Regions from separate parts of the Methylobacterium sp. J-059 genome, predicted to be linked through region 2. Evidence: predicted binding sites of a transcription regulator. Region 2 holds the regulator's gene; each other region holds the start of a gene.

Region 1 (9,842 bases), on a different contig from region 2:
GATGAGCCGAGCCTTCAGGCTCGACCCGACTTGGCCGAGACGCGCAGGATCCGGGCGCCGACGCTCGCGTCCCGGCGTCCGGCCGGACCTCCGATCACTCGGCCGCGCGGAGCGGGCGCTCGCCGACCTCGGCCTGCGCGGCCTCGCGCTCGGCGGCTTCGAGGAAGGCGTGCGCCTCCGAGCGGCGCTCGAAGACGTGCGGGGCGAGGCCGCGGCGGCTCAGGGCCTCCTGCATCTTCAGGCGCAGGAAGGCGCTCGTCGCGTAGCGCGTCGTCGTGAGGTAGTGGTACTTCGACAGGTACTCGATCATCTCGGCGTAGTCGTCGTAGAGGTTCTCGCCGATGCGGAACCCGTCGTGGTTGACCACCGAGTTCACCCGCTGCCCGGCCTTCAGGCAGGCGGTCTCGAGCACCTGACGCAGCGCGTCGATGTCGCCCTTCGAGCGGACCTGCCAGCCTTCGAGGTTGACGAACAGCAGGTTGCGCGCCGGGTCGTAGCTCACCCGGTCGGGCAGGTTGAGGTTCAGGAGGTCGGCGAGCAACTCCATCGGCTCGTCGCGGAAGATGCGCGGGTCCATCGGGATCGGGTTCTCGATCACCGGCGTGAAGTCCATGTGGGCGAGGATGTCGCGGCCGATGTCGATGCCCGGCGCCACCTCGATCAGCTCCAGCCCGGCCTGGGTCAGGTTGAAGACGCAGCGTTCCGTCACGTAGAGCACCGGCTGCCGCCGCTCCTGCGCGAACGGCCCGCTGAAGGTGTTCTGCTCGACGGATCCGACGAACTTGCGCGAACGGCCCTCCTGCACGATCCGCAGGCGGCCCTCGTCGATCTCGGTGACGAGGCCGCCGGAGGTGAAGGTGCCGGCGAACACCACCTTGCGCGCGTTCTGCGAGATGTTGATGAAGCCGCCGCAGCCGTTGAGCCGCCCGCCGAAGCGGCTGGTGTTGACGTTGCCGGCGCCGTCGCACTCGGCCATGCCGAGGCAGGTCATGTCGAGGCCGCCGCCGTCGTAGAAGTCGAACATCTGGTTCTGGTCGATGATCGAGTCGGCGTTGGTGGCCGCGCCGAAGCTCGAGCCCGAGGCGAGCACGCCGCCCACGGCGCCGGCCTCCGTCGTCAGGGTGATGTAGGGGGTGACCTTCTCCTCGTTGGCGATCGAGGAGATGCCTTCGGGCGCGCCGACGCCGAGGTTGACCACGCCGTTCGGCGGCAGCTCGAACGCGGCGCGGCGGGCGATGATCTTGCGCGCTTCGAGCGTCATCCGCTTCAGGCCGGTGACCGGCACGCGGATCTCGCCGGCGAGCGCCGCGTCGTGCTGCACGCCGTAGTTCATGCGGTGCTGCTCGGGCGGCGCCACCACGACGCAATCGACCAGGATGCCCGGCACGCGCACGTCCTTGGGCTTGATCGAGCCCTGCTCGACGATGCGCTCGACCTGCGCGATGACGATGCCGCCGTTGTTGCGGGCGGCCATCGCCTGGGCGAGGTTGTCCAGCGTCAGCGCCTCCTTGGAGACGCAGAGGTTGCCCGACGGGTCGGCGCTGGTGGCGCGGATGAAGGCGACGTCGATCTTGGTGGCCCGGTAGAACAGCCACTCCTCGCCCTCGACCTCCACGACCTTGACGATCTCGTCGGTCGTCAGGGTGTTCACGCGGCCGCCGCCGTGGCGCGGGTCGACGTAGGTGTGGAGGCCGACCTTCGAGAACAGGCCGGGCTGGCCGGCGGCGCAGGCCCGGTAGAGCTGCGAGATCACCCCTTGCGGCAGGTTGTAGCCGCGGATGCGGTTGTCCTGCGCGGCCTGCGCCACCTTGGGCATCCGCCCGAAGTTCGCCGCGATCACCCGCCCGAGCAGGCCCTCGTGGTGGAGGCGCCCGGTGCCGAGGCCTTTGCTGTCGCCGGCGCCGGCGGTCATGATCAGGGTGAGGTTGCCGGGCGCGCCGGTCTCGACGAAGCGCTTCTCCAGGGCCGCGTGCAGCGCCTCGGGGATGCAGCTCTGCACGAAGCCCGTCGTCGTGACGACGTCGTCGGTGCGGATGAGGGCGATCGCCTCGTCGGCGCTGACGATCTTGTTCTTCTTCACGCGACTCTCCCTGCCGACGACCGTTCCGGTCTTGCGGCCACTGCCTTGCGGCACCTGTTGGCTCAGGCTCTATTCTTGACGGACCGCGACGGCTCGGCTGCACGGGACCGCTCGGGGGGAGGTTAGGGCAAGCCAAGGCTGCCCTGCAAACGAACATTATTTGTCGCGACGTTGAAATTAACTCGTTCTTCCACGCGCAGAATATTGAATTCAAACCCTGCGCCTTCGGCATCCCGCGGCGCTTCCGCACGCGCGCGGCTCACTGGTCAGCCGGCCGGCGCCGTGTCATGGGCTGAAGCCGTGACCGATGATCCCCACGCCCTCCGCGCCGCAGAAGCGGCCAGCCTCGGCTGGTCCGGCTTCTTCGAGGACCAGTGCGAGGCCGCCGATGCCGGCTTCGCGCCGATGCGGATCGCCCTGGTCCACCGCTCCCGGTTGACGGCGCTGTCGGCCGCCGGCCCCGTCGAGCTGATCCTGCCGGTCCACGCCAGCACCGGCGACGTCACCGTCGGCGACTGGGTCCTGGCCGATCCGCGGACGCTGACCCTGCACCGCCGATTGTCGCGGAGGACCGTGCTGCAGAGGCGCACCGAGGGCGGCAAGGTCCCGCAGGCCGCGGCCGCCAACGTCGACACCCTGTTCGTCGTCACCTCGTGCAACGCCGACTTCAACCCGGCCCGCCTGGAGCGCTACCTCGCCCTGGCCAACCAGGGCGGCACCGACCCGGTGATCCTGCTGACCAAGGCCGACCTGACCGACGACGTCGAGGCCTACCGCCGGCAGGCCGCCGCCCTCCAGCGCGGGCTGTCGGTGGTCGGCGTCAACCCGCGCCGCCCGGACGCCGCGGCGGCGCTGGCGCCCTGGTGCGGGCCCGGGCAGACCGTCGCGCTCGTCGGCTCGTCCGGCGTCGGCAAGTCGACGCTCGTCAACACCCTGGCCGGGCCCGGCCAGGACGCGCCGCAGGAGACCGGCGCGATCCGGGAGCACGACGCCAAGGGGCGCCACACCACGACGGGCCGCTCGCTGCACGCGATGGCCGGGGGCGGCTGGGTGATCGACACGCCGGGGATGCGCACGCTCCACGTCAGCGACGCCGCGGAGGGGATCGACACGCTGTTCGCCGAGATCACCGAGCGCGCGCCCGACTGCCGGTTCCGCGACTGCACCCACGCGCACGAGCCGGGCTGCGCGGTGCAGGCCGCCATCGCCGACGGAACCCTCGACCCCGACCGCCTGGACCGCTGGCGCAAGCTCGTCGCGGAGAATCGCGACAAGACCCCGGCCACGGCGCCGCGGCGCCCGCGCAGGCACTGAGCGCTCGACCGGTATTCGCCGGCTCTTGACCGGGTCGTCCGGCGCGGATCGACTGTCCTTTCGCGCGCCGTCACCGGACCGTCACGCACGCGACCTATCCGAAGGCGTTCGAAGTCCGATCGCCGTCGAGATCCGTCATGTCCGATTCTGCCCGCCTGACACCGCACCTGTCGGGCGCCGAACCGAGGCGGCGCCCGGGTCCGACGCTCGATCGCGGCCTGCATCCGGGCGGGATCGTCGCGTTCCTGCTGATCCTGGTGGCGGGCCTGGTCTACGCCGGCGTCAGCCTGATCACCGACATGAACGCGGTCGGCCAGACGCCGCTGGCGATCGGCGCCTTCGTGCTCCTCGGCCTCGCCCTGCTGATCGCGCTGGCCTTCGAGTTCGTGAACGGCTTCCACGACACCGCCAACGCGGTGGCGACCGTGATCTACACCCACTCGATGCCGCCGCTCGTGGCGGTGATCTGGTCCGGCGCCTTCAACTTCCTCGGCGTGATGCTGTCCTCGGGCGCGGTGGCCTACGCCATCGTCACGCTGCTGCCGGTGGAGCTGATCCTGCAGGTCGGGTCGGGCGCCGGCTACGCGATGATCTTCGCGCTGCTCATCGCCGCGATCGTCTGGAACCTCGGCACCTGGGCCTTCGGCCTGCCGAACTCCTCGTCGCACGCGCTGATCGGCTCGGTGATCGGCGTCGGGCTGGCCAACCAGCTGATGGCGCCGGAAGGCTCCGCGACCTCGGGCGTCGACTGGGCCCAGGCGCTCGGCGTGTTCAAGGCGCTGCTGTTCAGCCCGCTCATTGGCTTCGTCGCGGCGGCCCTCCTGCTGCTGGCGCTCAAGCTCACCGTGCGGCGCAAGGACCTATACGAGGCGCCCGAGGGCGACACGCCGCCCCCGCTCTGGATCCGTTCGCTGCTGATCCTGACCTGCACGCTGGTCTCGTTCTTCCACGGCGGCAACGACGGCCAGAAGGGCATGGGCCTCATCATGCTGATCCTGATCGGCGCGGCGCCCACCGCCTACGCCCTGAACCGCACCATGGCCGACGACACGACGCCGGCCTTCATCCAGACCTCGCAGAGCGCCAGCGCGGTGTTCGCGAGCCACGCCGGGACGACGGCCCAGCCCGACGCGGCGGCCGCCCGCAAGCAGGTCTCGGACGCGCTCAAGACCAAGGACCTGAACCAGCCGGCGGTCTACGGCGCGCTCGCGGCCCTCTCCACCGACATCGCCGCCAACGTGCGGAACTACGGTGCGATCAAGCAGGTGCCGGCGGCGCAGACCTCGAACCTGCGCAACGACATGTACCTCGCCGCCGACGCGATCCGGCTGCTGCCGAAGAACGGCGCCAGCTTCTCGGAGGCCGAGGCCGGCACGCTGAAGGCCTATACCGGCCTGCTCAACGACGGCACGCGCTACATCCCGACCTGGGTGAAGGTCTGCGTCGCGCTGGCGCTGGGCCTGGGCACCATGGTCGGCTGGAAGCGGATCGTGGTCACGGTCGGCGAGAGGATCGGCAAGACCCACCTGACCTACGCGCAGGGCGCCTCGGCCGAGCTCGTCGCCGCCGGCACGATCGGGCTGGCCGAGGTCTACGGCCTGCCCGTCTCGACCACCCACATCCTGTCCTCGGGCGTCGCCGGCACCATGGCGGCCAACGGCTCCGGGCTGCAGATGTCGACGGTGCGCAACATGGCGCTGGCCTGGGTGCTGACCCTGCCGGCGGCGATCACCCTGGCGGGCGTCCTGTTCTTCATCCTCCGCCACGTCTTCTGAGGCCAACGCCTTTCAAAGCCTGCGCATGTCCCGCTCGTCGCCCCGGGATCGCCCGCGGCGATCACCCGGACGCGTCTGACCGGATCGTGCGCCCGGCCGGGCGAGGGCGCGCGCGGTCGGGTTTCAGGGGCGGCGCCTTGCATGCCGACGGCCGGCTCCACGGCCTCGGCGGGGCTGCAAACCCGGTCGATGTCGGCTAGGCCGGGACCGATCCGGCCTCCTCGGCCGGGCGTTCGCGAGCCGCGGCCCAGCATGCCTCCCACCTCCTCGATCGCTCGCCTGATCCTGGTGCTCGCGGCCGCGGGCTTCTCCAGCACCTTCGCGTGGCGCTCGGTCGAGCCGCTGGTCGGCGTGCTGGCGCGCGACCTGCGCAGCGACGCCCACACCGTGGCGCTGCTCTCGACCGCCTTCGCGCTGCCCTACGCGCTGATCCAGCCGATCCTCGGGCCGGTGGGCGACGCGGTCGGCAAGGAGCGGGTCATCACCGCGTGCCTCGCGGTGCTGGTGGCGGCGCTGGTCGGCTGCGCCTTCGCCGAAGACCTGCGCCTGCTCTTCGGCCTGCGGATGGTGGCGGGCGCCGCGGCCGGCGGGGTGATCCCGCTGGCGCTCGCCCTGATGGGCGACCGGGTGCCGATGGAGCGCCGCCAGGTGGCGATCGGCCGCTTCCTCGTCGCGGTGATCCTCGGGCAGCTCTCGGGCTCGACCTTCGCCGGGCTGATCGAGGGGCAGGTCGGCTGGCACGGCGTGTTCGCGATCAACGCCGCGGTCGCCGTGCTCGGCTGCGCCGCGACCCTGCTCGGGTTCGACCGGAGCGGCCGCCTCCCGGCGCGACGGCCGGAATTCGGGCTGGCGCTGACGCGCTATCGCGCGATCGTGGCCAACCCGCGCGCGCGGGTGCTGTTCGCGGCGGTGTTCGTCGAGGCGATCGCGGTGTTCGGCATCTTCCCGCACCTCGCGCCGCTGATCGAGGCGCGCGGCGAGGGCGGCCCGCGCGAGGCCGGGCTGGCGCTCGCCGGCTTCGCCGTCGGCGGGCTGATCTACTCCGCCCTCGTCGGCCTGCTGGTCCGGTTCCTCGGGATGCAGCGGATGCTGGTCGGCGGCGGCCTCGTCTGCGCCGGTGCCCTGACCATGATCGGCCTCGCGGGGAGCTGGCAGCTCGACGCGGCCGCCCTCGTCGCGATGGGGCTCGGCTTCTACATGCTGCACAACACGTTTCAGGTGCAGGTGACCGAGGTCGCCCCGACCGCCCGCGCCTCGGCGGTGGCGCTCCACGCCTTCTCGTTCTTCTGCGGGCAGGCGCTCGGCGTCGCCTTGCTCGGCGTCGCGCTCCAGGGCATCGGCCAGCTCGCGGCGCTCGCCGCCTGCGCCGTCACGATCCTCGCCGTCGGGATCGCGACCGCCGTGCTGCTGGCAAGGCCGGCGGGGCAGGGCGCAGAGTAGGTCTCTTCGCGAATCCGCTCGGTTTCGACGCCCACGCGCGCCTTCCCTCCCCCTCTGCGGGGGAGGGAAAGAGCGCCACGTCACGCCGGCACGCGCGGCCGCGCCCGTGCCGCCACGGTGCGCGAGGCCGTCTCGCGCAGGGCCTGCTCGATGGCGGCGTTGGCGCGGCCGCGCAGCAGCTTGGTCGCCTCCGCCTCGTCGAACGTGTCGGGGAAGCGCCGGGCCAGCCAGAGGTAGGCGGCGGCGAGCTTGACCGTGCGTTCGAGGTACTCGAGCTCGCCGCCGACGTTGGCCCTCAGAGCCGGGACGGCGGCGCCGGCCGCGCGGGCCTGGACCCAGCGGTCGAGCACCGCGGTCGAGGCCGGGTCGCGCCGGTCGATCGGGCAGACCGCGAAGGCGAAGGCCTCGCGGATCGGCAGGTGCGCCGTGTCGACCGCGCGCGCCGCCTCCAGCGCCTCCTCCATCGCGGAGGGCTGGAACGGGGACCCCTCGTAGAACGTCGCGCGGGAAAAATGCGTCAGCACCTCGGCGAGCGAGTCGGTGCCGAGTTCGGCCGCCGCCGCCTCGATCGCGATCAGGTCCGGCCGGACGTAGAACCGGGTGTCGGCGGCGGGCGCCGTCGGCGCGCCGGCCAGCGCATCGCGGATCGGGCCGAGGCTCACGTCGTCGGTGGCCGAGACGTGGCCCTCGTCCTGATGGCCGAAGCGCCCGGCCCGGCCGGCGATCTGGCGGATCTCGGGATTGGTGAGCGGGCGGGTCGCCGTGCCGTCCCACTTGGTGACCGCCGAGAAGATCACCCGCTTGAGCGGTCCGAGGTTCAGGCCCATGCCGATCGCGTCGGTGGTGACCAGCACCTCGGCCTCGGCGTTGCGGAACCGTGCCGCTTCCGCCCGGCGCACCTCCGGCGAGAGCGCGCCGTAGATGGTGGCGACGCTGCGCCCGGCCGCCACCAGCGCCTCGCGGTTCTCGTGCACGGCCCGCCGCGAGAAGGCGACGACGGCATCCCCCGGCTTCACGGATTCGAGGGGCACGGGCTCGTCGAGCGCCACCAGCGGGGTCTTGCGCACGAAGGCCACGACGTCGAGCGATTCGCCCGCGGCCTCCGCCGCGCGGCGGACATGCGAGAGCGCGTCGTCCGAGCCGCAGACGATCACGGTCTTCGCCGGGATCCCGAACAGCGCGTTGGTCCAGGCCCAGCCGCGATCGGGGTCGGACAGCATCTGGATCTCGTCGATCACCGCGACCTCGACCGGGCGGCGCAGGTCCGCGGTCTCGATGGTGCGCGCGGTGTGGCTCGGGTCCGGCTCCCCCAGAATCTCCTCGCCGGTGACCATGCCGGCGCGCAGGCCCCGCTCGAGCAGGGCCTCGTAGTTCTCCAGCGCGAGCAGGCGCAAGGGCGCGAGGTAGGTCCCGGTCGGCGCCTTCGCCAGCACCTCCAGCGCCGCGTAGGTCTTGCCGGAATTGGTCGGGCCCATGTGGAAGACGATGCGCCGGTTCAGCCGGCGGGCGGGCACGAACTTGTCGATGTAGGAGCCGAACCCGACCCGGTCGCGCAGGCGGCGACGGCCGGATTCCTCGCGCGCCACCGCCTTCGCCCGCGTCCGCACCGTCTTCAGGGTGTCGAGGATCGCGTGGGCGAGGTTCGGCGCGGGCGTGAAGACGCGGGCGCGCAGCGACCGGTCGAGATGGGCGATGTAGGTCGGCGCGTCCGCCCCGATCTCGTGGAGGTCGTCCCGGATCTGGTCGCGCAGGCGCGCGACCGTGCGGTGGAGCGTGCGCGCCGAGGCCGCCGACGTCTCGGCCAGCGCCCGGCGCAGGTCGTCGAGGCGCCAGGCCGGATCGTTGCCGAGCGCCATCTCCTCCAGGATCTCGGCCGCCGCCTCGCCCGGCGGCCCGTCGAGGCGCAGGTCGAGGCGGCCGTCGTCGAGGAGCGGCAGGCTCACCCGGAGCCGCCAGGCGAGGGCGCCGTCCCGCCCCGGCTCGGCCCGGAGCGCCGGCAGGGCGAGCTTCAGCGCCGCGACGCCGGTCTGCGAGAAGGCCTGGCGCGCCGTCCCGTCGCGGAGCGCCGCGGCGACGGCGGAATCCTCGACGAAGCCGTCCTGCTCGGGCAGGCCCATCCGGACGCGCAGGGCCTCGCGGTCGATCGCGGCCGCCGCGATCCCGAGCCGGTGCAGGGCGTCGGCCAGGATATCGGTCGTCAGGTGGATGCGCTTGCGAGCCATGCCCTACCTTCTCGGCCGCGACGCGCCGGATCAAGCACGCCGGCAGGTTCTCAACGGTTGCGGACGAGCCAGCGGGCGATGCGGGGGCGGAGCGGCAGGAACGCGCGATAGGCGATCTCGGCGAGCGGCAGCACGACCGGGAGCCGCGCGATCCGCGCAAGCCAGCGCCAACGCGGCAGCGCGCTCCACAGCCGGGCGAAGCCCGCCGCCCCCGACCGGAGCCGGCCGTCGGCGTCGCGGACATGGAAGCGGGCGCGGGCCGCCGCACGGTCGAGGTCCGGCCCGAGGGGAGCGCCGTCCGGCGCCACGTCGACGAAGGCGATGCGCTCGGCCCCGCGGCAGCGGCGATAATGCCCGATCTCCGCCCGGCAGAGCGGGCAGGCTCCGTCGTAGTAGACGGTCAGCGTCTCGTCGGGCACGGGATGGTCCTCTTGGCGACCCCCGGGAGATAGGGGGGCAGGGCCCACGCGGCAGCGCGGCCGGACGCCGCTGGGCCGGTCGCACGCCCGGGCCGCAAAGCCCTCGCGCCTCATTAGCGACCGGCGTCGCAGATCCCTCCAAGGGGCCGGGTCGAAGCGGGAGTCTCTTCCCCCAGAGGGAGCCGCGCGGCGCTGGCCACGACCCATTCGAAGACGTTCGACGCCGTGCGATCCGAACCCCCATCGGCAAGCTCAGCCGCAGCCTCCGCCCTATCGGCGGTCGTAGGGATCGTAGGGTGCGAGCGCATCCCCGAGCGCCTTGGCGGCCGGATCGCGCCGGAGATCGAGCTCCCGGTCGAGGGCGCGCACGAAGCGCTCGCGGCCGGCTTCCAGCTCGCGGCCGAGGCCGCCGAAGGCCTCGGCGACCTCGACATGGGGCGGCCCGTCGGTGACGAGGTAGTCGATCCCGCAATCCGGCTCGGCCGGGCGCCCGGCAGGGCGGAGCCAGTAGCAGATGCGGACGCGGGTGAACGGCTCGCCCGCGCGCCGCTCGACCCGGGCGGGCGCCAGCCGAAAGCTGTCTGGCCGGGCC
Region 2 (9,842 bases):
GCCCAGGGCTTCAAGCCGCCGGCCGACCTCGTGCGGGCGAGCCTCGCGGCGGAGCCCGCGGCGGTGGCGGGGGCCACGCCGTTCACCGTCGCCATCCGCATGGCGATGAAGCCGGGCTGGCACGTCTACTGGCGCAATCCCGGCGATTCCGGCCTGCCGCCGGAGGTGATCTGGACCCTGCCGGCGGGCTTCTCGGCCTCGGCGATCCAGTGGCCGGCGCCGCACCGCATCCCGATCGCGACGCTGATGAACTTCGGCTACGAGGGGGAGGCGATCCTGCTCGTGCGGGTCACCCCGCCGCCGAGCCTCGACCCGGCCGCGCCGGTGACGCTGGCGGGCAAGCTCACCTATCTCGTGTGCGAGACGGAGTGCATTCCCGGCTCGGCCGATCTCGCCCTGACGCTGCCGGTCGCGCGCGAGGCCACGGCCGATCCCGGCAACGTCGACCTGTTCGCCCGCGCCCGTGCCGCCCTGCCCAAGCGCGCGCCGTGGCCGGTGCGGCTGTCGAGCCAGGGCGACCGGCTCGCCCTCGACCTCGAGGCTCCGGGCCTCGCCGCGGACACGGTCCGCGCGGTGGCGTTCTTCCCCTATTCCGAGACGGCGATCGACAACGCCGCGCCGCAGCCCTTCACCGTCGACGCTTCGGGCCTCCACCTGACGCTGACCCGCGCGACGCCCGCCGACCCCGCGCCCGAATCGCTGCCCGGCGTGCTGGCGATCGACGAGGACACCGGCGGCGGCCTCGTTCGGCAGGCCTTCGCGCTCGGCGAGGAGGCGGCGCTCGCCGGCGGCGGCGCGATGCCGAGCGCAGCGCCGGCGGCGGCGCGCACCGACCCGGCCGAGGCGCTGACCCTGTGGACCGCGGCCGGCCTCGCGCTGCTCGGCGGCCTGATCCTCAACCTGATGCCCTGCGTCTTCCCGGTGCTGTCGATCAAGGTGCTGAGCCTGGTGAGGCATTCCGGCGAGGCGCCGGCGCGGGTCCGGCTGCACGGGCTCGCCTACACCGCGGGGGTGCTGGCGGCGTTCCTCGCGCTGGCCTCGCTGCTGATCGCCCTGAAGGCCGGCGGCGCCGGGATCGGCTGGGGCTTCCAGCTGCAATCGCCGACCGTGGTGGCGGCTTTGGCCTACCTGCTCTTCGCCATGGGCCTGAGCCTGTCGGGCATGCTTCACCTCGGCGGTCGGCTGTCCGGGCTCGGCGACGGGCTGACCCGGCGGGCCGGGCTCCAGGGCTCGTTCTTCACCGGCGTGCTCGCGACGGTCGTGGCGACGCCGTGCACCGCCCCGTTCATGGGCTCGGCCGTGGGCTTCGCGCTGACGCAATCGACCGCTGCCGGCCTCGTCGTGTTCGCGAGCCTCGGCCTCGGCCTCGCCCTGCCCTTCCTGGCGCTCACCCTGTGGCCGCCGGCGCTGCGCGCCCTGCCCCGGCCCGGCGCGTGGATGGACGTGCTGAAGCAGGCCCTCGCCTTCCCGATCTACGCCACGGTCGCCTGGCTGGTCTGGGTGCTGGCGCAGCAGGTCGGGCCGCAGGGCCTGCTCGCGGCGCTGATCGGGCTGGTGCTGATGGGCTTCGCCGCCTGGGCGTGGGAGCTCGGCCGCGACGCGCGGCCGGTCCGGGCGCAGCTCGCCCGCGGCCTCGCGGTGCTCGCCGTCGCCGGCGTGGCGGGGCTCGCCCTCACCCTCGACCACGACCGCGTCGCACCGGGGGCCCAGGCCCGGGCCGAGGGGATCGAGCCGTTCACGCAGGCCCGCCTCGACGCGCTGCTGGCGAGCGGCCGGCCGGTCTTCGTCGACATGACGGCGGCGTGGTGCATCACCTGCCAGGTCAACGAGCGCACCTCGCTCGGGACGGCGGCGGTCGGCGCGGCGATGCGCGCGCGCGACGTCACGTATCTCAAGGGCGACTGGACCAACCAGAACCCGGAGATCACCCGCCTGCTCGAGCGCCACGGCCGGAGCGGCGTGCCGCTCTACCTGCTCTATGCGGGGGCCGGAGAGCCGACGGTGCTGCCGCAGATCCTCACCGAGGGGACGATGCTGAGCGCGCTGGACGCCGTGAAGGCGACGGGCCGCAGCGCGGGGCTCGACGGCGGGGGGACGAAGGTCCCCTGAAGCTTGGTAAAAATATAATTTTCGTAGGACTGACATCACTTCAGTGTGCGCGACGGCTCCCTCTCCCATGGGGAGAGGGTTGGGGTGAGGGTCGTGACCGACCCGAATGACTCACGCCCCTCATCCTGTCCTTCTCCCCATGGGAGAAGGGACCCACGGCAGGTCGCGGATCGTTGCGGTCGCTTGAGCCGTCCACCGAAAGCCGAACTCAATCCTCGCCCGAGAACGTCTCGTCGAAGGCGTACCCCGAGCCGCGGACGGTGCGGATCGGGTCGGTCTCGCCGGCGCGGTTCAGGGCCTTGCGCAGGCGGCCGACATGCACGTCGACGGTGCGCTCGTCGATGTAGACGTCGTGGCCCCATACGCCGTCGAGGAGCTGCTCGCGGGAATAGACCCGGCCGGGGCTCTGCATCAGGAACTCGAGCAGCTTGAACTCGGTCGGCCCGAGGTGGATCTCGCCGCCGGCCCGGCGCAGGCGATGGCTGTCGCGGTCGAGCTCGATGTCGCCGGCTTCCAGCAGGTTCGCGACGTGGCTGGGCTTGGCGCGCCGCAGCAGCGCGCGGACGCGCGCCAGCAGTTCCGGCACGGAGAACGGCTTGACGATGTAGTCGTCGGCCCCCGTCCCGAGGCCGCGGATGCGGTCGCCCTCCTCGCCGCGGGCGGTGAGCATGATGACCGGCAGGGACATCGTCTCGCGCCGCGCCCGCACCCGGCGGCACAGCTCGATTCCCGAGAGCCCCGGCAGCATCCAGTCCAGCAGGATCAGGTCGGGCACCTGCTCCTGCAGGCGCAGCTCGGCCTCGTCGCCGCGGGCGGCGGAATCGACCTCGAAGCCCTCGGCTTCGAGGTTGTAGCGCAGGAGGGTGGTCAGCGCCTCCTCGTCCTCGACGATCAGGATCCGCGTACGCATGCAGGGCACTCCCGGGCGGACCGCCCGACTTTCTCATCCATCGCCACGGACCTCCCTCCCCCCTGAAGCGGGTCGGGAGAGGGGAGCGCCGTATCCGGAGCGGTCGCTCCCCTCTCCCGACCCCCGCTCACGCGAGGCCCACCCTCCCCCCGCAGAGGAGGAGGGGAGGAGACGGCAGCCCTCAGGCGCCCGGTGCCACCGTCGCGTAGTTCGAGGCGTCGTTCTTCGGGCGGTCGCCCGCGAGGTTCTCGCCGGTGGACAGGTAGTGGATCGTCTCGGCGATGTTGGTGGTGTGGTCGCCGATACGCTCGACGTTCTTGGCGCAGAACAGCAGATGCGTGCAGAACGAGATGTTGCGCGGGTCTTCCATCATGTAGGTCAGTAGCTCGCGGAACAGCGAGTTGTACAGCGCGTCGATCTCGCCGTCCCGCTCCCACACGTTGTGGGCCGCGTTGACGTCGCGGCTGGCATAGGCGTCGAGCACGTCCTTGAGCTGCTCCTGGACGAGGTCGCTCATGTGCTGCACGCCGAGCACGATCTTCTGGGCCTGGGCCTGGTCGCTGATCGCGACGACGCGCTTGGCGATGTTCTTGGCGAGGTCGCCGATGCGCTCGAGGTCGCCCGAGACGCGGATCGCCGAGATCGTCTCGCGAAGGTCGATCGCCATCGGCTGGCGCCGCGCGATGAGCAGCACCGCGCGCTCCTCGATCTCGCGCTGCAGCGTGTCGAGGCGCTTGTCGGCGACGATTACCGCCTGGGCGAGCTGGGTGTCGCGGCGGACGAGCGCGTCGGTCGCCTCGGTCATCATCTTCTCGGCGACGCCGCCCATCTCGGAGATCGAGCGGCGCAGGTCTTCGAGGTCGGTGTCGTAGGACGTGACGATGTGGCCGGGCATGGGCGTGGGTCCTCGAACGATCCGGGTGCGGCTCAGCCGAAGCGGCCGGTGATGTAGTCCTGGGTCTGGCGCACCGTCGGGTTCATGAAGATGCGGTTGGTCGGGCCGACCTCGATGACCTCGCCGAGATACATGAAGGCGGTGAACTGCGAGATGCGGGCCGCCTGCTGCATGTTGTGCGTCACGATGACGATCGTGAACTCGCTGCGCAGCTGCTCGATCAGCTCCTCGATGCGGCCGGTCGAGATCGGGTCGAGGGCCGAGGTCGGCTCGTCGAACAGGATCACCTCCGGGCTCTGGGCCACCGTGCGGGCGATGCACAGGCGCTGCTGCTGGCCGCCGGAGAGGCCCATGCCGGACTGCTTGAGCTTGTCCTTCACCTCGTCCCACAGCGCGGACTTGCGCAGGGCCGATTCGACGCGGCCGTCGAGCTCGGACTTCGGCAGCTTCTCGTAGAGCCGCAGGCCGAAGGCGACGTTGTCGTAGATCGACATCGGGAACGGCGTCGGCTTCTGGAACACCATGCCGATGCGCGAGCGCAGCTCGTTCAGGTCCACGCCGGAATCGAGGATGTTCTGGCCGTCGAGCAGCACCTGCCCCTCGGCGCGCTGCTCCGGGTACAGGCTGTAGATCCGGTTGAAGGTGCGCAGCAGGGTCGACTTCCCGCAGCCCGAGGGGCCGATCAGCGCGGTCACCTGCCGGTCGTGGAAGTCGAGGTTGATGTTCTTCAGGCTGTGGAACTGGCCGTAGTAGAAGTTCAGGGCCTGGGCGCTGATGCGGATCGGCGCGTGCTCGTCGGCCGGGTTGCGGCCGTCGAACCGGGTGGCGTTGATCGCGGGAGCGGCGTTCATCGTCGTGTTCCTCGTGGATGCCGGCGGCGGATCAGCGGGCGCGCTGCGGCTTGATGACGAAGCGGGCGACGACCGAGAGCAGCAGGATCGTCATGGTGATCAGGAGCGCGCCGGCCCAGGCGAGCTGCTGCCAGTTCGGGTAGGGCGAGAGGGCGAACTGGTAGATCATCACCGGCAGGTTCGCGACGCCGCCCATCAGGTCCGGGCTGAACCACGAGTTGTTGTTGAGCGCCGTGAACAGGAGCGGCGCGGTCTCGCCGGCGATGCGGGCCAGCGCGAGGATGATGCCGGTGACGATGCCGGCCGAGGCCGCCCGCCAGGTCACGCTGCGGATCACCGTCGACATCGGGGCGCCGAGCGCCACGCCGGCCTCGCGCAGCGTGCCGGGGACGAGGCGCAGCATGTCCTCGGTGGTGCGCACGATCACAGGGGTCGCGATGATCGCCAGCGCGACGCCGCCGGCCCAGCCGGAATAGGTCCCCATCGGCCGCACCATCAGGGTGTAGACGAACAGGCCGATCAGGATCGAGGGAGCCGAGAGCAGGATGTCGTTGAGGAAGCGGATCACCTCGGCGAGCTTCGAGCCGCGGCCGTACTCGGCGAGGTAGGTGCCGGCCATCAGCCCGATCGGCGTGGCGATGAGGATGCCGATGCCGGTGAGCACGAGGCTGCCGAGGATGGCGTTGGCGATGCCACCGCCTTCCGAGCCGGGGCCGGGGGTCGGCTGGGTGAACAGCAGCGGCGAGAACCCGCGCGCCCCCTCGACGATGAGCATCAGCAGGATCGAGCCGAGGACGAAGGCGCCGAGCACGGTGGCCGTCAGGCAGGCGATCCGCAGCGTGCGGTCGGCGACCCGGCGGCTGCCGCGGATGCGGGCCGGCTTCAGGGCCGGCGCCGGACGGATCGTGTTGGGAGCGTCCATGGCGGGTCCCTCAGGCGACCTTGACGCGGCGCGTCAGGAAGCGGGCGATGATCAGGACGACGAAGGTGATCGCGAACAGGATGCAGCCGAGCGCCATCAGGGAGTTCAGCTGCAGGCCGTCGGCCTCGTTGAACTCGTTGGCGATGCGCGAGGCGATGGTCGAGCCGGGATCGAACACCGAGGCCGAGAGGCGGTTGGCGTTGCCGACCACGAAGGTCACCGCCATGGTCTCGCCGAGGGCGCGCCCGAGGCCGAGCATGATCGCGCCGATGATCGAGACCGAGGCCTGCGGCAGCAGCACGTGGCGGACCACCTCCCAGGTGGTGCAGCCGATGCCGTAGGCGCTCTCGCGCAGGATCGTCGGGATCTGGTCGAGCATGTCGCGGGCGATCGAGGCCACGAACGGCACGATCATGATCGCCAGGATGATGCCGGCGGTGAGCACGCCGACGCCCGAGGGCACGCGGGCGTAGAGCAGCGTGCCGACGATCGGCATGCCCTCGACCAGGTTCGACACCGGCATCTGCACGAATCGGGCGAAGAGCGGCGCGAAGATGAACAGGCCCCACATGCCGTAGATGATGCTGGGCACGGCGGCGAGCAGCTCGATCGTCATGCCGACGGGCTTGCGCGCCCAGCCGGGGCAGAGCTGCGTCAGGTAGATCGCGATGCCGAGCGAGATCGGCACGCCGATCACCAGGGCGAGCACCGCGGAGGCGAGCGTTCCGGTGACGGCGACCAGGGCGCCGTACTGCTCGGTGCCGATGTTCCAGGCGCTCGAGGTGAGGAAGCCGAAGCCGAACTCGCGGAAGGCGGGCCAGCCGCCGTGGAGGATCGAGCCGAGAATGCCGGCGAGCACCAGCAGCACCAGCAGGGCCGAACCGTAGGCGGCGGCGCGGAACAGGGCGTCGAGGCCCTTGCTCGGCCCCTTGCGCAGGCGCGCGCCCGAGGCGGCGCGCGTCACGGCGATCTGTTCAGTCAAGGCGGTCATCCGCGGTTCTTTTCACCGGCTGGCGTGGTAGCGCGCCGAACGGCCGGGCGCGAGGGCGGGGCCGGACGCGCGGGCGAGATCCGGCGAGGACGCTGCGCCCGCTCGGGGAACGGGCAGCCCTCGCGCTTCGCGCGGGCCGTCCGCTCGTCGCGATCGGCCGCGGGGCCGCGTGCGGCCCCGCGGGTTCGGCCTCACATGCCGAGGACGGGCTTTCCGTCCTTGCCCTTCACCTGCTTCCACTCTTCGTGGATCAGGCCGACGACGGCGTCCGGCAGCGGCACGTAGTCGAGGTCGGAGGCGAGCTTGTCGCCGTTCTTGTAGGCCCAGTCGAAGAACTTCAGCACGTCGGCGGACTTGGCCGGATCGGCGGCCTCCTTGTGGACGAGGATGAAGGTCGCCGCCGTGATCGGCCAGGCGTCGTCGCCGGCCTGGTCGGTGAGCGTGATGCCGAAGCCGGGCGCGCTCTTCCAGTCGGCGCTGGCCGCGGCCGCCTGGAACGCCTTGTCGTCCGGCTGCGGGAACTTGCCGGCCTTGTTGCGGATCAGCGCGTAGCTGAGCTTGTTCTGCTTGGCGTAGGCCGACTCGACGTAGCCGATGGCGTTCGGGACCTGCTTGACGGTGGCGGTAACGCCCTCGTTGCCCTTTCCGCCCTGGCCGGCGGGCCAGCTCACGGTGGTGGCGGCGCCGAACTCCTTCTTCCAGCCCTCGGAGACCTGGCTGAGATAGGTGGTGAAGATGTTCGTCGTGCCCGAGGCGTCCGAGCGGTAGACCGGGGTGATGTTCGCGTCGGGGAGCTTCAGCCCCTCGTTGAGCGCGGCGATCTTCGGGTCCGACCACTTGGTGATCTTGTTGGCGTAGATGTCGGCGATCACGTCGCCGGTGAGCTTGAGCTTGCCCGGCTCGACGCCGGGGATGTTCACGACGGCGACGACGCCGCCCATCACGGTCGGGAACTGGACGAGGCCGTCCTTCTCCAGGGCGGGGCCCTTCAGCGGCGCGTCGGTGGCGCCGAAATCGACCGTCTTGGCCTGGATCTGCTTGATGCCGCCGCCAGAGCCGATCGACTGGTAGTTCAAGCCGGTGCCGCTGTCCTTGCGGTAGGCTTCCGCCCACTTGGAATAGACCGGGAACGGGAAGGTCGCACCGGCGCCGGTGATGTCGGCGGCGAGCGCCGGGAAGGCGAGCTGCGCCGTCGCGAGGCCGAGGGCGAGCGCGTAGGTGAAGGGTTTCACATCGATCTCCGTCATCCGTCGAGCGTGCCGGGCAGCGCGATCCGCGCGTTCGCATTCGCGCGGGCCACCCGGCGACCCGGCGGCCGCGGCCGCATCGCTCGACACCGCCGCCGTTAGGGCACGCAGATGACAGCCGCATGACACGGCGCAACCAGGGCTTGAGGCGAGCGCGAACGCGGCCGGCGAATGCTGTGGCGATGGCACGCTTTACGGTGTTGGCGCGTTCTCATTGCGATCCGGGCCCTGTCGCGAGCATCCCGCCGCGGCTCGCCGGATCGGAAGGTCGATCCCGTGTCCCACGATTCGCCTGCGGCGCCGACGCGTGCGCCGCTCCCCGACGACCACGCCTACCAGGCGCTCCACGCCGAGCGCGAGGCCCTGGAGCGCGACCTGGCGCTGGCGAAGGCACGGCAGAACTTCAGCACGGAGCCGGGCGAGGCCGAGCGGGCCCGCGCCGACGAGGCGTCGATGCTGATGAGCCTCGACCGGGTGCTGACGCGCATCCGCGCGGCCGAATACCAGCGTCGCCCGGGCGCCCGCCGCTGGTAGCCTGTCTCGGCTGGGTCCCGCGTCTCGCGGCGATCGGGCGAACCTCGCCACTTCGCCCCACGATCGACGGGTCGTCCCCCGCGGCGAGCCGCGTGCGAGCCGCCTCCCAGCCTCAGGCGCTGCGGCGGCGGTCGCGCTCCTTCTGGCGCATGCGCAGCAGGAGGTCGACCTGGGAATCGGGGATCGGCTGCTTGTCGACGCTGCCCTCGTAGACGGTGCGCAGGGTCTGGCCGAGATGATGGGTGTCGACGCTGGCGCCGTTGCGATGCGACGCGAGGACTTCGAACTTGGCTGCGGCCTGATGCATGGTCCCCCCCGGAACATGGAAGCGCCGGCGTCCGCGAATCGGTTTCGCCACCGGATCCCAACAGTGTCGGTCCGGATGGTTAAGGAGGGATTAACCTTAACCGACCGTTCTGCGCGCTCATCGGTATCCGATCCTAGACCGCCGCGCCTTCGAGCAGGCGGGCGGCGGCGGCGCGGGCCTCGTCGGTGACGGTGGCGCCAGCGAGCATGCGGGCGATCTCCTCGCGGCGGGCCGCGACGGGGAGCGAGGCGACGCGGGTGGCGACGCGGCCAGCCCCCTTCACCGCGTCCTTGGCGATCAGGAAATGCGTGCCGGCGCGCGCCGCGACCTGGGGCGCGTGCGTCACCGCCACCACCTGCACGTCCTGCGACAGCCGCGCCAGCCGCGCGCCGATCGCGTCGGCGACCGCGCCGCCGACGCCGGTGTCGATCTCGTCGAAGATCAGCGTCGGCGCCGAGCCCTTGTCGGCGAGCACCACCTTGAGGGCGAGCATGAAGCGGGACAGCTCGCCGCCGGACGCCACCTTCATCATCGGGCCGGCCTTGGTGCCGGGATTGGTCTGCGCCCAGAACGCGACCCGGTCGATGCCGGCGGCGTCGCGCGATTCGGGATCGGTGACGATCTCGGTGATGAACCGGGCGCGCTCGAGCTTCAGCGGGGGCAGCTCGGCCTGCACGGCGGCGTCGAGCGCCTTGGCCGCGCGCCGACGCCCCGCGCTGAGCTTCTCGGAGGCCTTGGCGTAGGCCGATTCGGCCGTTTGCAGCGTCGCCTCCAGGCCGGCGAGCGCCTCCTCGCCGGCATCGATCGCGGCGACGTCCGCCTCGTAGCGCTCGCGCAGGGCGGCGAGGTCGTCGGCGGCGACGTCGTACTTGCGCGAGGCCGCGCGCAGGGCGAACAGCCGCTCCTCGACCCGCTCCAGCTCGCGCGGGTCGAACTCGGCCTCGGCCACCGCCGCGTCGAGGACGGCGCGGGCCTCGTCGAGGGCGACGAGGGCGGCGTCGAGCGCCGCGACGCAGGGCTCGACAAGCGCCGGCAGCTGCGCCGCCCGGCGCTCGAGCTTGCGGATCGCCGAAGAG
Region 3 (9,842 bases), on a different contig from region 2:
TGACCGACACCTACGCGGTGCTCGCCCACCGGCGGCTCTACGCGTCGACGCCCGACCTCCACTGGAGCCCGCCGAGCCGCGGATTGCCCCTGACCGAGCCGTAGGGCAGGGCGCCGCGCCGGGGCGGACGCGACGGAGGAGCCGCCAAGCGCCCGCCGTCGCGTTCGTCACCCGGCCCGATCAGTAGCCCGCGCAGGTGCAGCCGCTGCCGTAGCCGTAGGATGCGGGCGCATAGCCGCCATACCCGCCGCCGTAGGCGGGCGCGTAGCCGCCGTAGCCGTAACCACCGCCGTAGCCATATCCGCCGCCGTAGCCGTAGCTGCTGCCGTAATCGTACCCGCCGTAGCCGCCGGCCAGCGCGCCGGCGGCGAGCCCGACACCCAATCCGATCCCGGCGCCGGCGAGGCCGTAGCCGATCCCCCGGCCATAGCCGCCGCGGTAGCCGCCGTAACCGCCCCGGTATCCGGCAAGACCGCCGCGGTATCCGCCGTAGCCGCCGCGCGCTCCGACGAAGCCGGCGCTGCGGAAACCGCCATGCGCGCCGTAGCCGCCGCCGTACGGGCGCGCTTCCGCGCCGGCGGGAAGCAGGATCAGGGCGGCACCGAGGGCCGTTCCCGCCAGGATGAGGGCCTTCATCACGTCGTCTCCACCGAAACCGAGGGGCGCTTCGGCAGGATCGCCAGGCGCAACGGCCTCGATGGTAGGCGCTCCGGCACCGCCCGGCGGGCGTCAGTGTACGCACCCCGCCGGTTATCCCAGGTCGATCGCGCGATGACGCACCCGACGGTTGAGACCCGTTCGTGGAACAAGGCTGCATCCCATTGCCCGCCGGTCCGCAACCGAGGGCGATCCGCCATGTTGGGGCATACCGCACCGCACAAAAGGGATCGGCGCCCGCGCCTTCGCCCCCGTGCCAACGGAGCCCATGCATGGTCTCGCTGCCGATTCTCGCCCTCGCCGTCGCCTCCTTCGGGATCGGCACCACGGAATTCGTGATCATGGGCCTGCTGCCGGAGGTGGCGCAGAGCTTCGGCGTCACCATCCCGCAGGCCGGCTACCTGGTCTCGGGCTACGCGATGGGCGTGGTGATCGGCGCGCCGCTGGTCGCCATCGCCACCGCCGGCCTGCCGCGCAAGACCGCGCTGCTCGCGCTGATGGCGGTGTTCCTGGCCGGCAACGTCGCCTGCGCCGTCGCGCCCACCTACGCGACGCTGATGCTCGCCCGCATTGCCACCGCCTTCGCCCACGGCGCCTTCTTCGGCATCGGCGCGATCGTGGCGCGCGATCTCGTCCCGCGGGAGAAGCGGACCCAGGCGGTGTCGCTGATGTTCGCCGGGCTGACGCTGGCCAACGTGCTCGGCGTGCCGCTCGGCACCGCGCTGGGGCAGGCGGCGGGCTGGCGCGCCACCTTCTGGGCGGTGGTGGCGATCGGCGTCGCGGCGGGCCTGGCGATCCATCTGTTCGTGCCGGCCGGGCTCCCCGGCTCGCGCGGCGGGCTGGCCCGGGAGTTCCGGGCGCTCGGGCGCTGGCCGGTGCTGCGGCCGATGCTGGTCTCGACCCTGTCCTCGGTGAGCTTCTTCACGGTGTTCACCTACATCACGCCGCTCCTGATGGGGGTGACCGGGCTCAGCGCCCGCGGCGTCACCGGCGCGCTGTTCGTCGCCGGCATCGGCCTCACCGCCGGCAACCTGATCGGCGGCCGCCTCGCCGACGGGAATCTCACCGCCACGGTGATCGGCAGCTTCCTCGGCCTCATCGCCGTCCTCGCCCTGCTGGCGGGCGTCGCCCGCTTCGAGATTGCGATGCTGACGGCGCTGGTGGTCTGGAGCGGGCTCGCCTTCGCCCTGGTCTCGCCGTTGCAGATCTGGGTCGTGGAGGCGGCCAGCGACGCCCCGAACCTCGCCTCCACCCTGAACCAGGGCGCGTTCAACCTCGGCAACGCCACCGGCGCCTGGCTCGGCGGCGTCGCGCTGACCGCGGGCGTCGGCTACGGCCAGCTGCCGCTGATCGCGGCCGCGGTGTCGGCCCTCGGGCTCGGCCTCGCGCTGTCGGCGATGTCGGGGCCGACGCGCTCGGTCCTGCCGGCGCCGGTCCACCCCGGCTGATCGCGCCGCGGGGACGCTATCGCTCTGGTTGCAGGATACTGCCGCTCACGCATGCGACGACGCCGAACCGTTAATATTTGGCTACACACATGCGCCCGATGCATGCGCGAAGTGCAACCTTGTCCATTGTTGCAGCGCACCATGATCGGCATCTTCGGAGCGAACGGACGGCCCTGCGGCCGTCGCGCCCACGGAGAGCGATCCATGACCCAGCCTGCCCCGAAGCCCGGCCTGTTCTCGCAGATGCTTCGCCTCTGGCTCGAGCACAACCAGCGCATGCTCGACATGCGGATGGGCCCGTTCTGAGCCTGCGATACGAACCGCCCGGTCCCTGAAAAGCCGGTCCCGCGCATGCGCCGGGCCGGCTTTTTCATGTCCTCGATCCGGCGTCAGCTTCGTGCCAGGTCGCCGAGCAGGCTCGCGGCGACGGTGGCCTTCGAGACCGTCAGCCCCGAGGCCGCGATGGCGTCGACCGCGCTGCGGATGCGGGCCAGCGACGGGCCGCGGGCCTTGCCCCAGGCGGCGACCGCCTCCGGGCCGGCGCCGATGTCGCCGACGACCTCGGCGGTGAGCTGCCGGTGCGCGGTCGAGATGCCGGCCACCGCCCGCTCGAGCGCGACGCGGTCGAAGGTGTCGGAGACCGGCGCCGCGCGGGCGGCTTCGGCGAGCGCGTCGAGGGAGAATTCCCGCTCCAGCGCGAAGTGCGTCGCCGCGATCTCCGCGACCGGCCGCCCGCTGGTGCCGGCGACGCGGACGATGTCGGGCGCCGAGGTCAGCGCCCGCAGCGAGGCGAGGCGGAGTGCCGGCTCCGCATCCATGCCCTGCCCGACGAGGTCGGCGCGCCGCCGCTCGATCGCCGCGTTCGCCTCCGTGCCGAGGACGCCGGGGAGGGACGCGAGCACCGCGGCGATCCCGTCGCGATAGCGCGCCACCAGGGGCGCGATGCCGCCGGCGAGGTCGAGATTGCGGATGAACCAGACGATGCGGTTGACCAGCAGGTCCTGCACCTCGGCGTAGAGGCCGATCTGGGCCTGCCCGCCGATCCGCCCGGCCAGCCCGTCGATGGCCGCGTTCAGCTCCATCAGGCCGAAGGCGTCGCGGGTCACGGCGTAGGCCTTGGCGATGGTGGCGGCGTCCGCCCCGGTCTCGTCGGTGAGCCGCGTGACGAGCGAGATGCCGCCGCGGTTGACGATGATGTTCGACAACGCCGTCGCGATGATCTCGCGGCGCAGACGGTGCCCCCTCACCGCATCGGGGAAGCGCTCGCGCAGGGCCTTGGGGAAGTAGCGCTGCAGCTCGCGGTCGAAGTACGGGTCGTCCGGCACCGGGCTCGCCAGCACCGCGTCGTAGAGCGAGAGCTTGGCGTAGGCGAGCAGCACCGCGTATTCCGGCCGCGTCAGGCCCTCGCCGCGGCGCATGCGCTCGGTCAGCGTCGCGTCGTCGGGCAGGTACTCGACCGCGCGGTCGAGGCGGCCTTCCGCCTCCAGCGCCTGCATCGTCCGCATCGCGAAGCCGGCCTCGCCGAGGCCGCGGTGCTGGGCGAGCGAGAGCGCCAGCGTCTGCAGCTCGTTGTTGCGCAGCACGAGGTGGGCGACCTCGTCGGTCATCGCGACGAGGAGCGCGTTGCGGGCATCCGCATCGAGGCGGCCGTCGCGCTCCGGGATCATCAGCGCGATCTTGATGTTCACCTCGACGTCCGAGGTGTTGACGCCGGCCGAGTTATCGATCGCATCGGTGTTGAGCCGGACGCCGGCCCGCGCCGCCTCGATGCGCCCGCGCTGGGTCAGCCCGAGGTTGGCGCCTTCGCCCACCGCCTTGGCGCGGATCTCCGGGCCGGTGATGCGCACGGCGTCGTTGGCCCGGTCGCCGGCCTCCTCGTCGGTCTCGGTGGTGGCGCGGACGTAGGTGCCGATGCCGCCGAACCAGAGCAGGTCGACGGGCGCCTTGAGGATCGCCTGCATCAGCTCGGCGGGCGAGGCGGAGGCGCGCTCGAACCCGAGCACGGCCCGGATCTCGGCCGAGAGCGGGATCGCCTTGAGCGCGCGCGAGAAGACGCCGCCGCCGGCCGAGATCAGGCTTTTGTCGTAGTCGGCCCAGCTCGACCGGCCGAGGTCGAACAGGCGTTTGCGCTCGGCAAAGCTCGCCGCCATGTCGGGCGTCGGATCGAGGAAGATGTCGCGGTGGTCGAAGGCCGCCACCAGCTTCAGGGTGCGCGAGAGCAGCATGCCGTTGCCGAACACGTCGCCCGACATGTCGCCGACGCCGACCACCGTCACCGGATAAGCCTGCGTGTCGACGTCGATCTCGCGGAAGTGGCGCTTCACCGCCTCCCAGGCGCCGCGGGCGGTGATGCCCATGCCCTTGTGGTCGTAGCCCTGGCTGCCGCCGGAGGCGAAGGCGTCGCCGAGCCAGTGCCCGCGCTCCAGCGAGAGCGCGTTGGCGATGTCGGAGAAGGTCGCGGTGCCCTTGTCGGCGGCGACCACGAGGTAGGCGTCGTCGGGGTCGTGCCGCACGGTGTCGGCCGGCGGCGCGATGCCCTCGGCGACGAAGTTGTCGGTGAGCTCCAGGAGGGTGCGGATGAAGATGCGGTAGCTCTCGGTGCCCTCCGCCAGCCATGCGGCGCGATCCGAGGCCGGCGGCAGGCGCTTGGGAAAGAACCCGCCCTTGGCGCCCACCGGCACGATCACCGCGTTCTTGACCTGCTGCGCCTTCACCAACCCCAGAATTTCGGTGCGGAAATCCTCCGGCCGGTCGGACCAGCGCAGGCCACCGCGCGCGACGTAGCCGTAGCGCAGGTGCAGCCCTTCCACGCGGGGCGAATAGACGAAGATCTCGAAGAACGGCCGCGGCAGCGGCATGCCCGACACCTTGGCGCAGGCGAACTTGAAGGCGATCGTCTCGCGCAGGGTGCCGTCGGCGGCCTTCTGGAAGAAGTTGGTGCGGACCGCGGCCTCCACGAGGTTGACGAAGCGGCGCAGGATCCGGTCCTCGTCCAGGCTGGTCACGTCGGCGAGCGCCGCCTCGATGCCCTCGCGAACCGCCGCCTCGGCGGCCCCGCGGTCGCCCCCGGCGGCCGGGTCGAACCGGGCGTGGAACAGCGCGACGAGCTGGCGGGCGATGCCGGGATGCTGGCTCAAGGTCGCGGCGAGGTAGTCCTGGCCGTAGCGCACGCGGAGCTGGCGCAGGTAGCGGCCGAGGCCGCGCAGCAGCGCCACGTCGCGCCAGGCGAGGCCGGCCTCCAGCACGAGGCGGTTGTAGCCGTCGGATTCGGCCTGGTTCGCGGCGATGGCGAGCATCGCCGCCTCCAGCGGCGCCTCGAGCGGGCCGATCTCGATGGCCGCACCGGTGGCGCGCTCCAGCAGCATGTCGTGCAGCCAGACCTTGGTGTCGCTCCCCGCCGGCAGCACGCTGTAGGTCCGCTCGTTGATCACCCGGAAGCCGAGGTTCTCCAGGCCGGGCACCCGGTCGGACAGCGGCAGCGACGCCCCGCGCGAGAACACCTTCAGGCGCACCTGCGCCGCCGGGTCGGTGTCGCGGCGGTCGATCGCGACGGCGCGCGAGCGGTCCTCGGACAGGGATTCGAGGATGGCGATGTCGGCGATGGCGACCTCGGCGGAGAAGTTCTCGCGGTAGGCCGCGGAGAAGCCCTCGCCGTAGCGGACGGCCAGCGCCCGCGCCTCGGATCCGCCCATGGCCTCCGTGAGCGCGGCGCGCAGCGCGTCGCCCCAGGTCCGCACCAGGGCGGCGATGCCGGCCTCCAGCACCGAGGGGTCGCGCTCCGGCGCGCCGGCTTCGGAGAACCCGACGATGTAGTGGATCCGGGCCAGCGGCCCGTCGGGCAGGTCGGGATAGGTCGCCGAGAGCCGGCCGCCGTATTCCTGGGCGAGATAGGCGCCGATGCGGGCGCGCACGATCGAGTCGTAGCGGTCCTTCGGCACGTAGACGAGGAGCGAGACGAAGCGCCCGAACCGGTCGGTCCGCGACAGCACGCGGATGCGCGGCCGGTCGGCGAGGTTGGCGATGGCGAGGGTGAAGCGGAACAGCCGGTCCACGTCGATCTGGAACAGGTCGTCGCGCGGGTAGGTCTCCAGCACGGCGAGCAGCGCCCGCCCGGCGTGGCTCGTCGGGTCGAGGCCGGCCTTCTCGACCACGGCCGCGACCTTGCCGCGGAGATAGGGCACCTCGCGGGCGAGCGCGGTGTAGGCCGCGGCGGTGAACAGCCCGACGATGCGGACCTCGCCGGTGAGCTTGCCCGTCGCGGAGAACAGCTTGACGGCGACGTAGTCGAGATGCGCCGCGCGGTGGACGCGGGCCTTGAGGCTCGCCTTGGTGATGATCAGCGCGTGCGGCTCCTCGAGGAACGCGACGATCTCCGGCGTCATGTCCACGAGCGCCCGCCCGCGGCGCAGCACGGCGAGGCCCGGATCGCGCAGGATGCCGAGGCTTTCGGCCTCGGCCGCCCGCTCGCCGGGCAGCGCGTGCTCGCGCATGCCGAGCAGCGTGAAGTGGCCGTCGCGCAGCCATTCGAGGAAGGCGCGCGCCTCGGCGACCTCGCCCTCGGGCAGCGGCGGGGGATTGCGGCCGTAGCCCTCGGCGAGCGCGCCGAGCCGGGCCAGCATCGCGTCGTGGTCGTCGGTGACCAGGGCCACATCGCGAAAGACCTGCGCGAGGCCGGCTTCGAGGCGTTCGCGCGCCTCGCCGGCATCGAGCCGGTCGAGGTGGATGTGGATGAAGCTCTCGCGCAGCAGGGCGCCGTGGGCGTCCGCCGTGGTCTCCCCGACGACGCGGACGAGCGCCCCGTCGGCGTCCCGCTCGACGCCGAGGATCGGGTGGGCGACGAGGTGGGGCGTTAGGCCCTGCTCGGTCAGCTCCGCCAGGGTCGAGTCGAGCAGGTAGGGGCGGTTGTCGTTGACGACCTCGACGACGGTCAGCTCGCGGGTGCGCCCGGGGCCGGGCACGGCGACGTCGACGAGCCGGAGGTTCGCCGCCGAACCCGTGGCGCGCGGTACCGCGAGATGCGCACGCGCGGCGATCGCGAGGTCGGCCAGCGCCTCGGCCGGGTAGGGCGCCAGGTCCTCCGGCGGCACCCGGCCGAACAGGTCGCGGACGAAGCCGCCCGGTCCGCCGCGGCCGCCCACGATCGATGCCGCCGCCTCGATCAGATCGGTGCGGGCGGATTTCGCCTCGCTCGTCGCCAGGGCGGTGGCCGATTCCAGCGCCGATTCGGTTTCCAGCACCATGGGCGGGGACCCTCCGGACCGGCACCGACGCCGGTCCCGCCCCGGACGTTAGGGGAGGGCCCATGGCGAGTCGATGACGCTCGCCGCTCGCAGGCCCGCGCCGGGTGACAGGCGGGCCGTGACGACCGGCGTTTCCGGAAGGGGCCCCGCTGCCGTCCGGCGTTGCTCCTGCGCGCACCGTACCGGTTTCCACCGGTCGCGCTCGAAAACGGGAACCGCGCCGGGACTCGCCGGTTGACGCCATATTGGAGCTGTTCTAATTAAGAACTGCAGACGGACGACGGGGCCGGCGACGGTTCCGACAGCCCGCGACAGACGCCCGAACCGGAGAAACCCGATGACCTCGACCAACGCCTCCTGCAACAGCTGCCGCTTCTTCGACGACCACAAGACCAACGGCGCCTCCGCCGTCGGCGATCAGGGCCTGTGCCGTTTCAACCCGCCGGTGAGCCAGCCGGCTCCCGAGTCCAAGGGCCTGTGGCCGGTGGTGGCCTCGCAGGATTGGTGCGGCCACTTCACCGCCGAGATGACCGCGGCCGAGTGATCCCCGCGCGATCCCGAAGGGATCGCCGAACGATCGACCGCAGGGCCGGCGCCGTCGCGCCGGCCCCTTTTTTGCGCGAGCGGATCGATGACGCCTGACCTGCGCCCGGCCGTCGACGCCGACATCGCCGCGATCGCCCGGATCTACGCCGACGCGGTGACGAACGGCACCGCGAGCTTCGAGACCGAGCCGCCGACTTTGGCCGAGATGGCGCGGCGGCGGATGGCGCTCGTCGCGGACGGCTATCCCTACCTCGTCGCCGAGCGCGACGGCGCGGTCTGCGGATACGCCTATGCCGGTCCCTATCGCGCGCGGGCGGCCTATCGCTCGACGGTGGAGGATTCGGTCTACGTCGCCGAGGCCGCGCGCGGTCTCGGGATCGGCCGCGCCCTACTGGCGGCGCTCATCGCGGCCTGCGAGGCGATCGACGCGCGGGTGATGGTGGCGGTGATCACCGATCCAGGCTCGGAGGCGTCGGTGGCGCTGCATGCGGGCCTGGGCTTCGCGCATGCCGGCGTGCTCGAGAACGTCGGCCACAAGCACGGGCGCTGGCTCGGCACGGTGCTGATGCAGCGCCGGCTCGGGCCCGGGCCGGACGCGGCCCCGTCGCGGACGTGAGCGAGACGGTCGCCGGCCCGCACGCTCAATCCAATCGGTAGCGCACCGGCTCCATCGCGGGCGGAAGCGGCTCGCCGAGGGCATCGAGCACCGTGCGCTCGGCCGTGCGCAGCATCGCATCGAGGGGCAGGTCGTTCGCCTCCAGGCCGAAGGGCTCTTCCAGCTCGTCGCCCAGCGCATCGAGGCCGAAGAAGGTGTAGGCCACCAGCATGGTCGCGACCGGCGTCGCCCAGCCGAGCGAGGCCGACAGCCCGAACGGCAGCAACAGGCAGTAGAGCCACGCCGTGCGGTAGAGCAGCAGGGTGTAGGCGAAGGGCAGGGGCGTGCCGTGGATCCGCTCGCAGGCGGTGTGGATCGCCGACAGGTCCGAGACCTTGCGCTCGAGGACGCCGAACAGCACGTCGGTGAGATGCCCGTCGCGATAGGCCCCTGCGAGGTCGCGGGTCAGGCCGGCGAGCACCGCATCGGTCGGGCTCGGGCAGGAGCGCAGGCGTGCGACCTCGCCCGGCGGCAGCCAGGGCGCGACGGCGGCCGCCTCGTCGAGGCCGCGCAGCCGCGCGTGCAGGCCGTGGCCGAAGCCCGCGAGCCGGCGCAGGCCGGTGCGGCGGACCGCATCGTGCTCGGGACCGGGCAGGAGGGCGACCAGAGTCCGGCTCAAGCCGCGCATCTCGACGATCAGCGCGCCCCACGCCTTCCGGGCCTCCCACCAGCGCTCGTAGCAGGCGTTGTTGCGGAAGCTGAGAAAGATCGAGAGCGCCAGCCCGATCAGGGTGAACGGGCCGATCCCGGCCGTCACCGGAAACCGTTCCGGAACGCGCTGCTCGACCGCGACCACCAGCGCGGCGAAGGCCGTCAGCCCGAGGACCTTCAGCGCCACCCGCGGCAGGATCGAGCCGCGCAGGGTGAACAGGATGGCGAAGAGGTTGGGACGGGGGCGAACGATCATGGATGGCAGGCTTAGCCGAAGCGGGTCGCTCCCGTCATCGGCCGTGCGGCACGGCGCGCCGAGGCACGGCCATGATCCCGTCATGTTCCGAGCGGATGGCGGGGCCCAGAGATTGGGCACGCGGGCGGGGCGAAGGCCACGGCGCGGGCGCGCGGAAGGAGTAGTGGGTATGACGGTTCGACGGATCGGCGCGGGAATCGGCGCCTGGGCCGGGCGTGCGATGGCGCTGGCCATGCTCTCGGGCATCGCGCACGCGGCGACGCCCGCGGACCCGAGCGGCACGTGGCTTACCGAGGACGGGCGTGCCCGCATCCGGGTGGAGAAGTGCGGCCCGAGCAACAAGAGCCTGTGCGGCTACGTCGTGTGGCTGAAGGTGCCGCTCAACGACA

The links. The regulator PhoB, encoded in region 2, activates phosphate uptake and scavenging genes when phosphate is short. The targets are predictions, from matches to a motif close to TGTCATNNANCTGTCAT.
Region 1: MKK55_RS28185 (inorganic phosphate transporter) is a predicted target of PhoB. The motif match lies at 3,463-3,479, and genes of this name have one in related genera.
Region 3: MKK55_RS21295 (NAD-glutamate dehydrogenase) is a predicted target of PhoB. The motif match lies at 7,408-7,424, and genes of this name have one in related genera.

The regions. Positions count from the first base shown of each region.
Region 1 covers NZ_JAKSYA010000183.1:53,018-62,859, forward strand. The annotation lists gene MKK55_RS28175 (acyl CoA:acetate/3-ketoacid CoA transferase) at 95-2,080, opposite strand; gene rsgA (ribosome small subunit-dependent GTPase A) at 2,363-3,394, shown strand; gene MKK55_RS28185 (inorganic phosphate transporter) at 3,532-5,169, shown strand; gene MKK55_RS28190 (MFS transporter) at 5,422-6,609, shown strand; gene MKK55_RS28195 (helicase-related protein) at 6,690-8,831, opposite strand; gene MKK55_RS28200 (thiol-disulfide oxidoreductase DCC family protein) at 8,882-9,250, opposite strand; gene MKK55_RS28205 (hypothetical protein) at 9,521-9,842, opposite strand, start outside.
Region 2 covers NZ_JAKSYA010000112.1:21,008-30,849, forward strand. The annotation lists gene MKK55_RS14610 (protein-disulfide reductase DsbD family protein) at 1-2,109, shown strand, start outside; gene phoB (phosphate regulon transcriptional regulator PhoB) at 2,318-3,019, opposite strand; gene phoU (phosphate signaling complex protein PhoU) at 3,201-3,914, opposite strand; gene pstB (phosphate ABC transporter ATP-binding protein PstB) at 3,947-4,765, opposite strand; gene pstA (phosphate ABC transporter permease PstA) at 4,797-5,687, opposite strand; gene pstC (phosphate ABC transporter permease subunit PstC) at 5,698-6,678, opposite strand; gene pstS (phosphate ABC transporter substrate-binding protein PstS) at 6,870-7,910, opposite strand; gene MKK55_RS14645 (hypothetical protein) at 8,202-8,459, shown strand; gene MKK55_RS14650 (hypothetical protein) at 8,572-8,766, opposite strand; gene recN (DNA repair protein RecN) at 8,900-9,842, opposite strand, start outside.
Region 3 covers NZ_JAKSYA010000143.1:77,830-87,671, forward strand. The annotation lists gene MKK55_RS21280 (deoxyguanosinetriphosphate triphosphohydrolase) at 1-104, shown strand, start outside; gene MKK55_RS21285 (hypothetical protein) at 181-636, opposite strand; gene MKK55_RS21290 (MFS transporter) at 930-2,105, shown strand; gene MKK55_RS21295 (NAD-glutamate dehydrogenase) at 2,495-7,345, opposite strand; gene MKK55_RS21300 (hypothetical protein) at 7,683-7,889, shown strand; gene MKK55_RS21305 (GNAT family N-acetyltransferase) at 7,977-8,507, shown strand; gene MKK55_RS21310 (bestrophin family protein) at 8,533-9,453, opposite strand; gene MKK55_RS21315 (DUF2147 domain-containing protein) at 9,623-9,842, shown strand, end outside.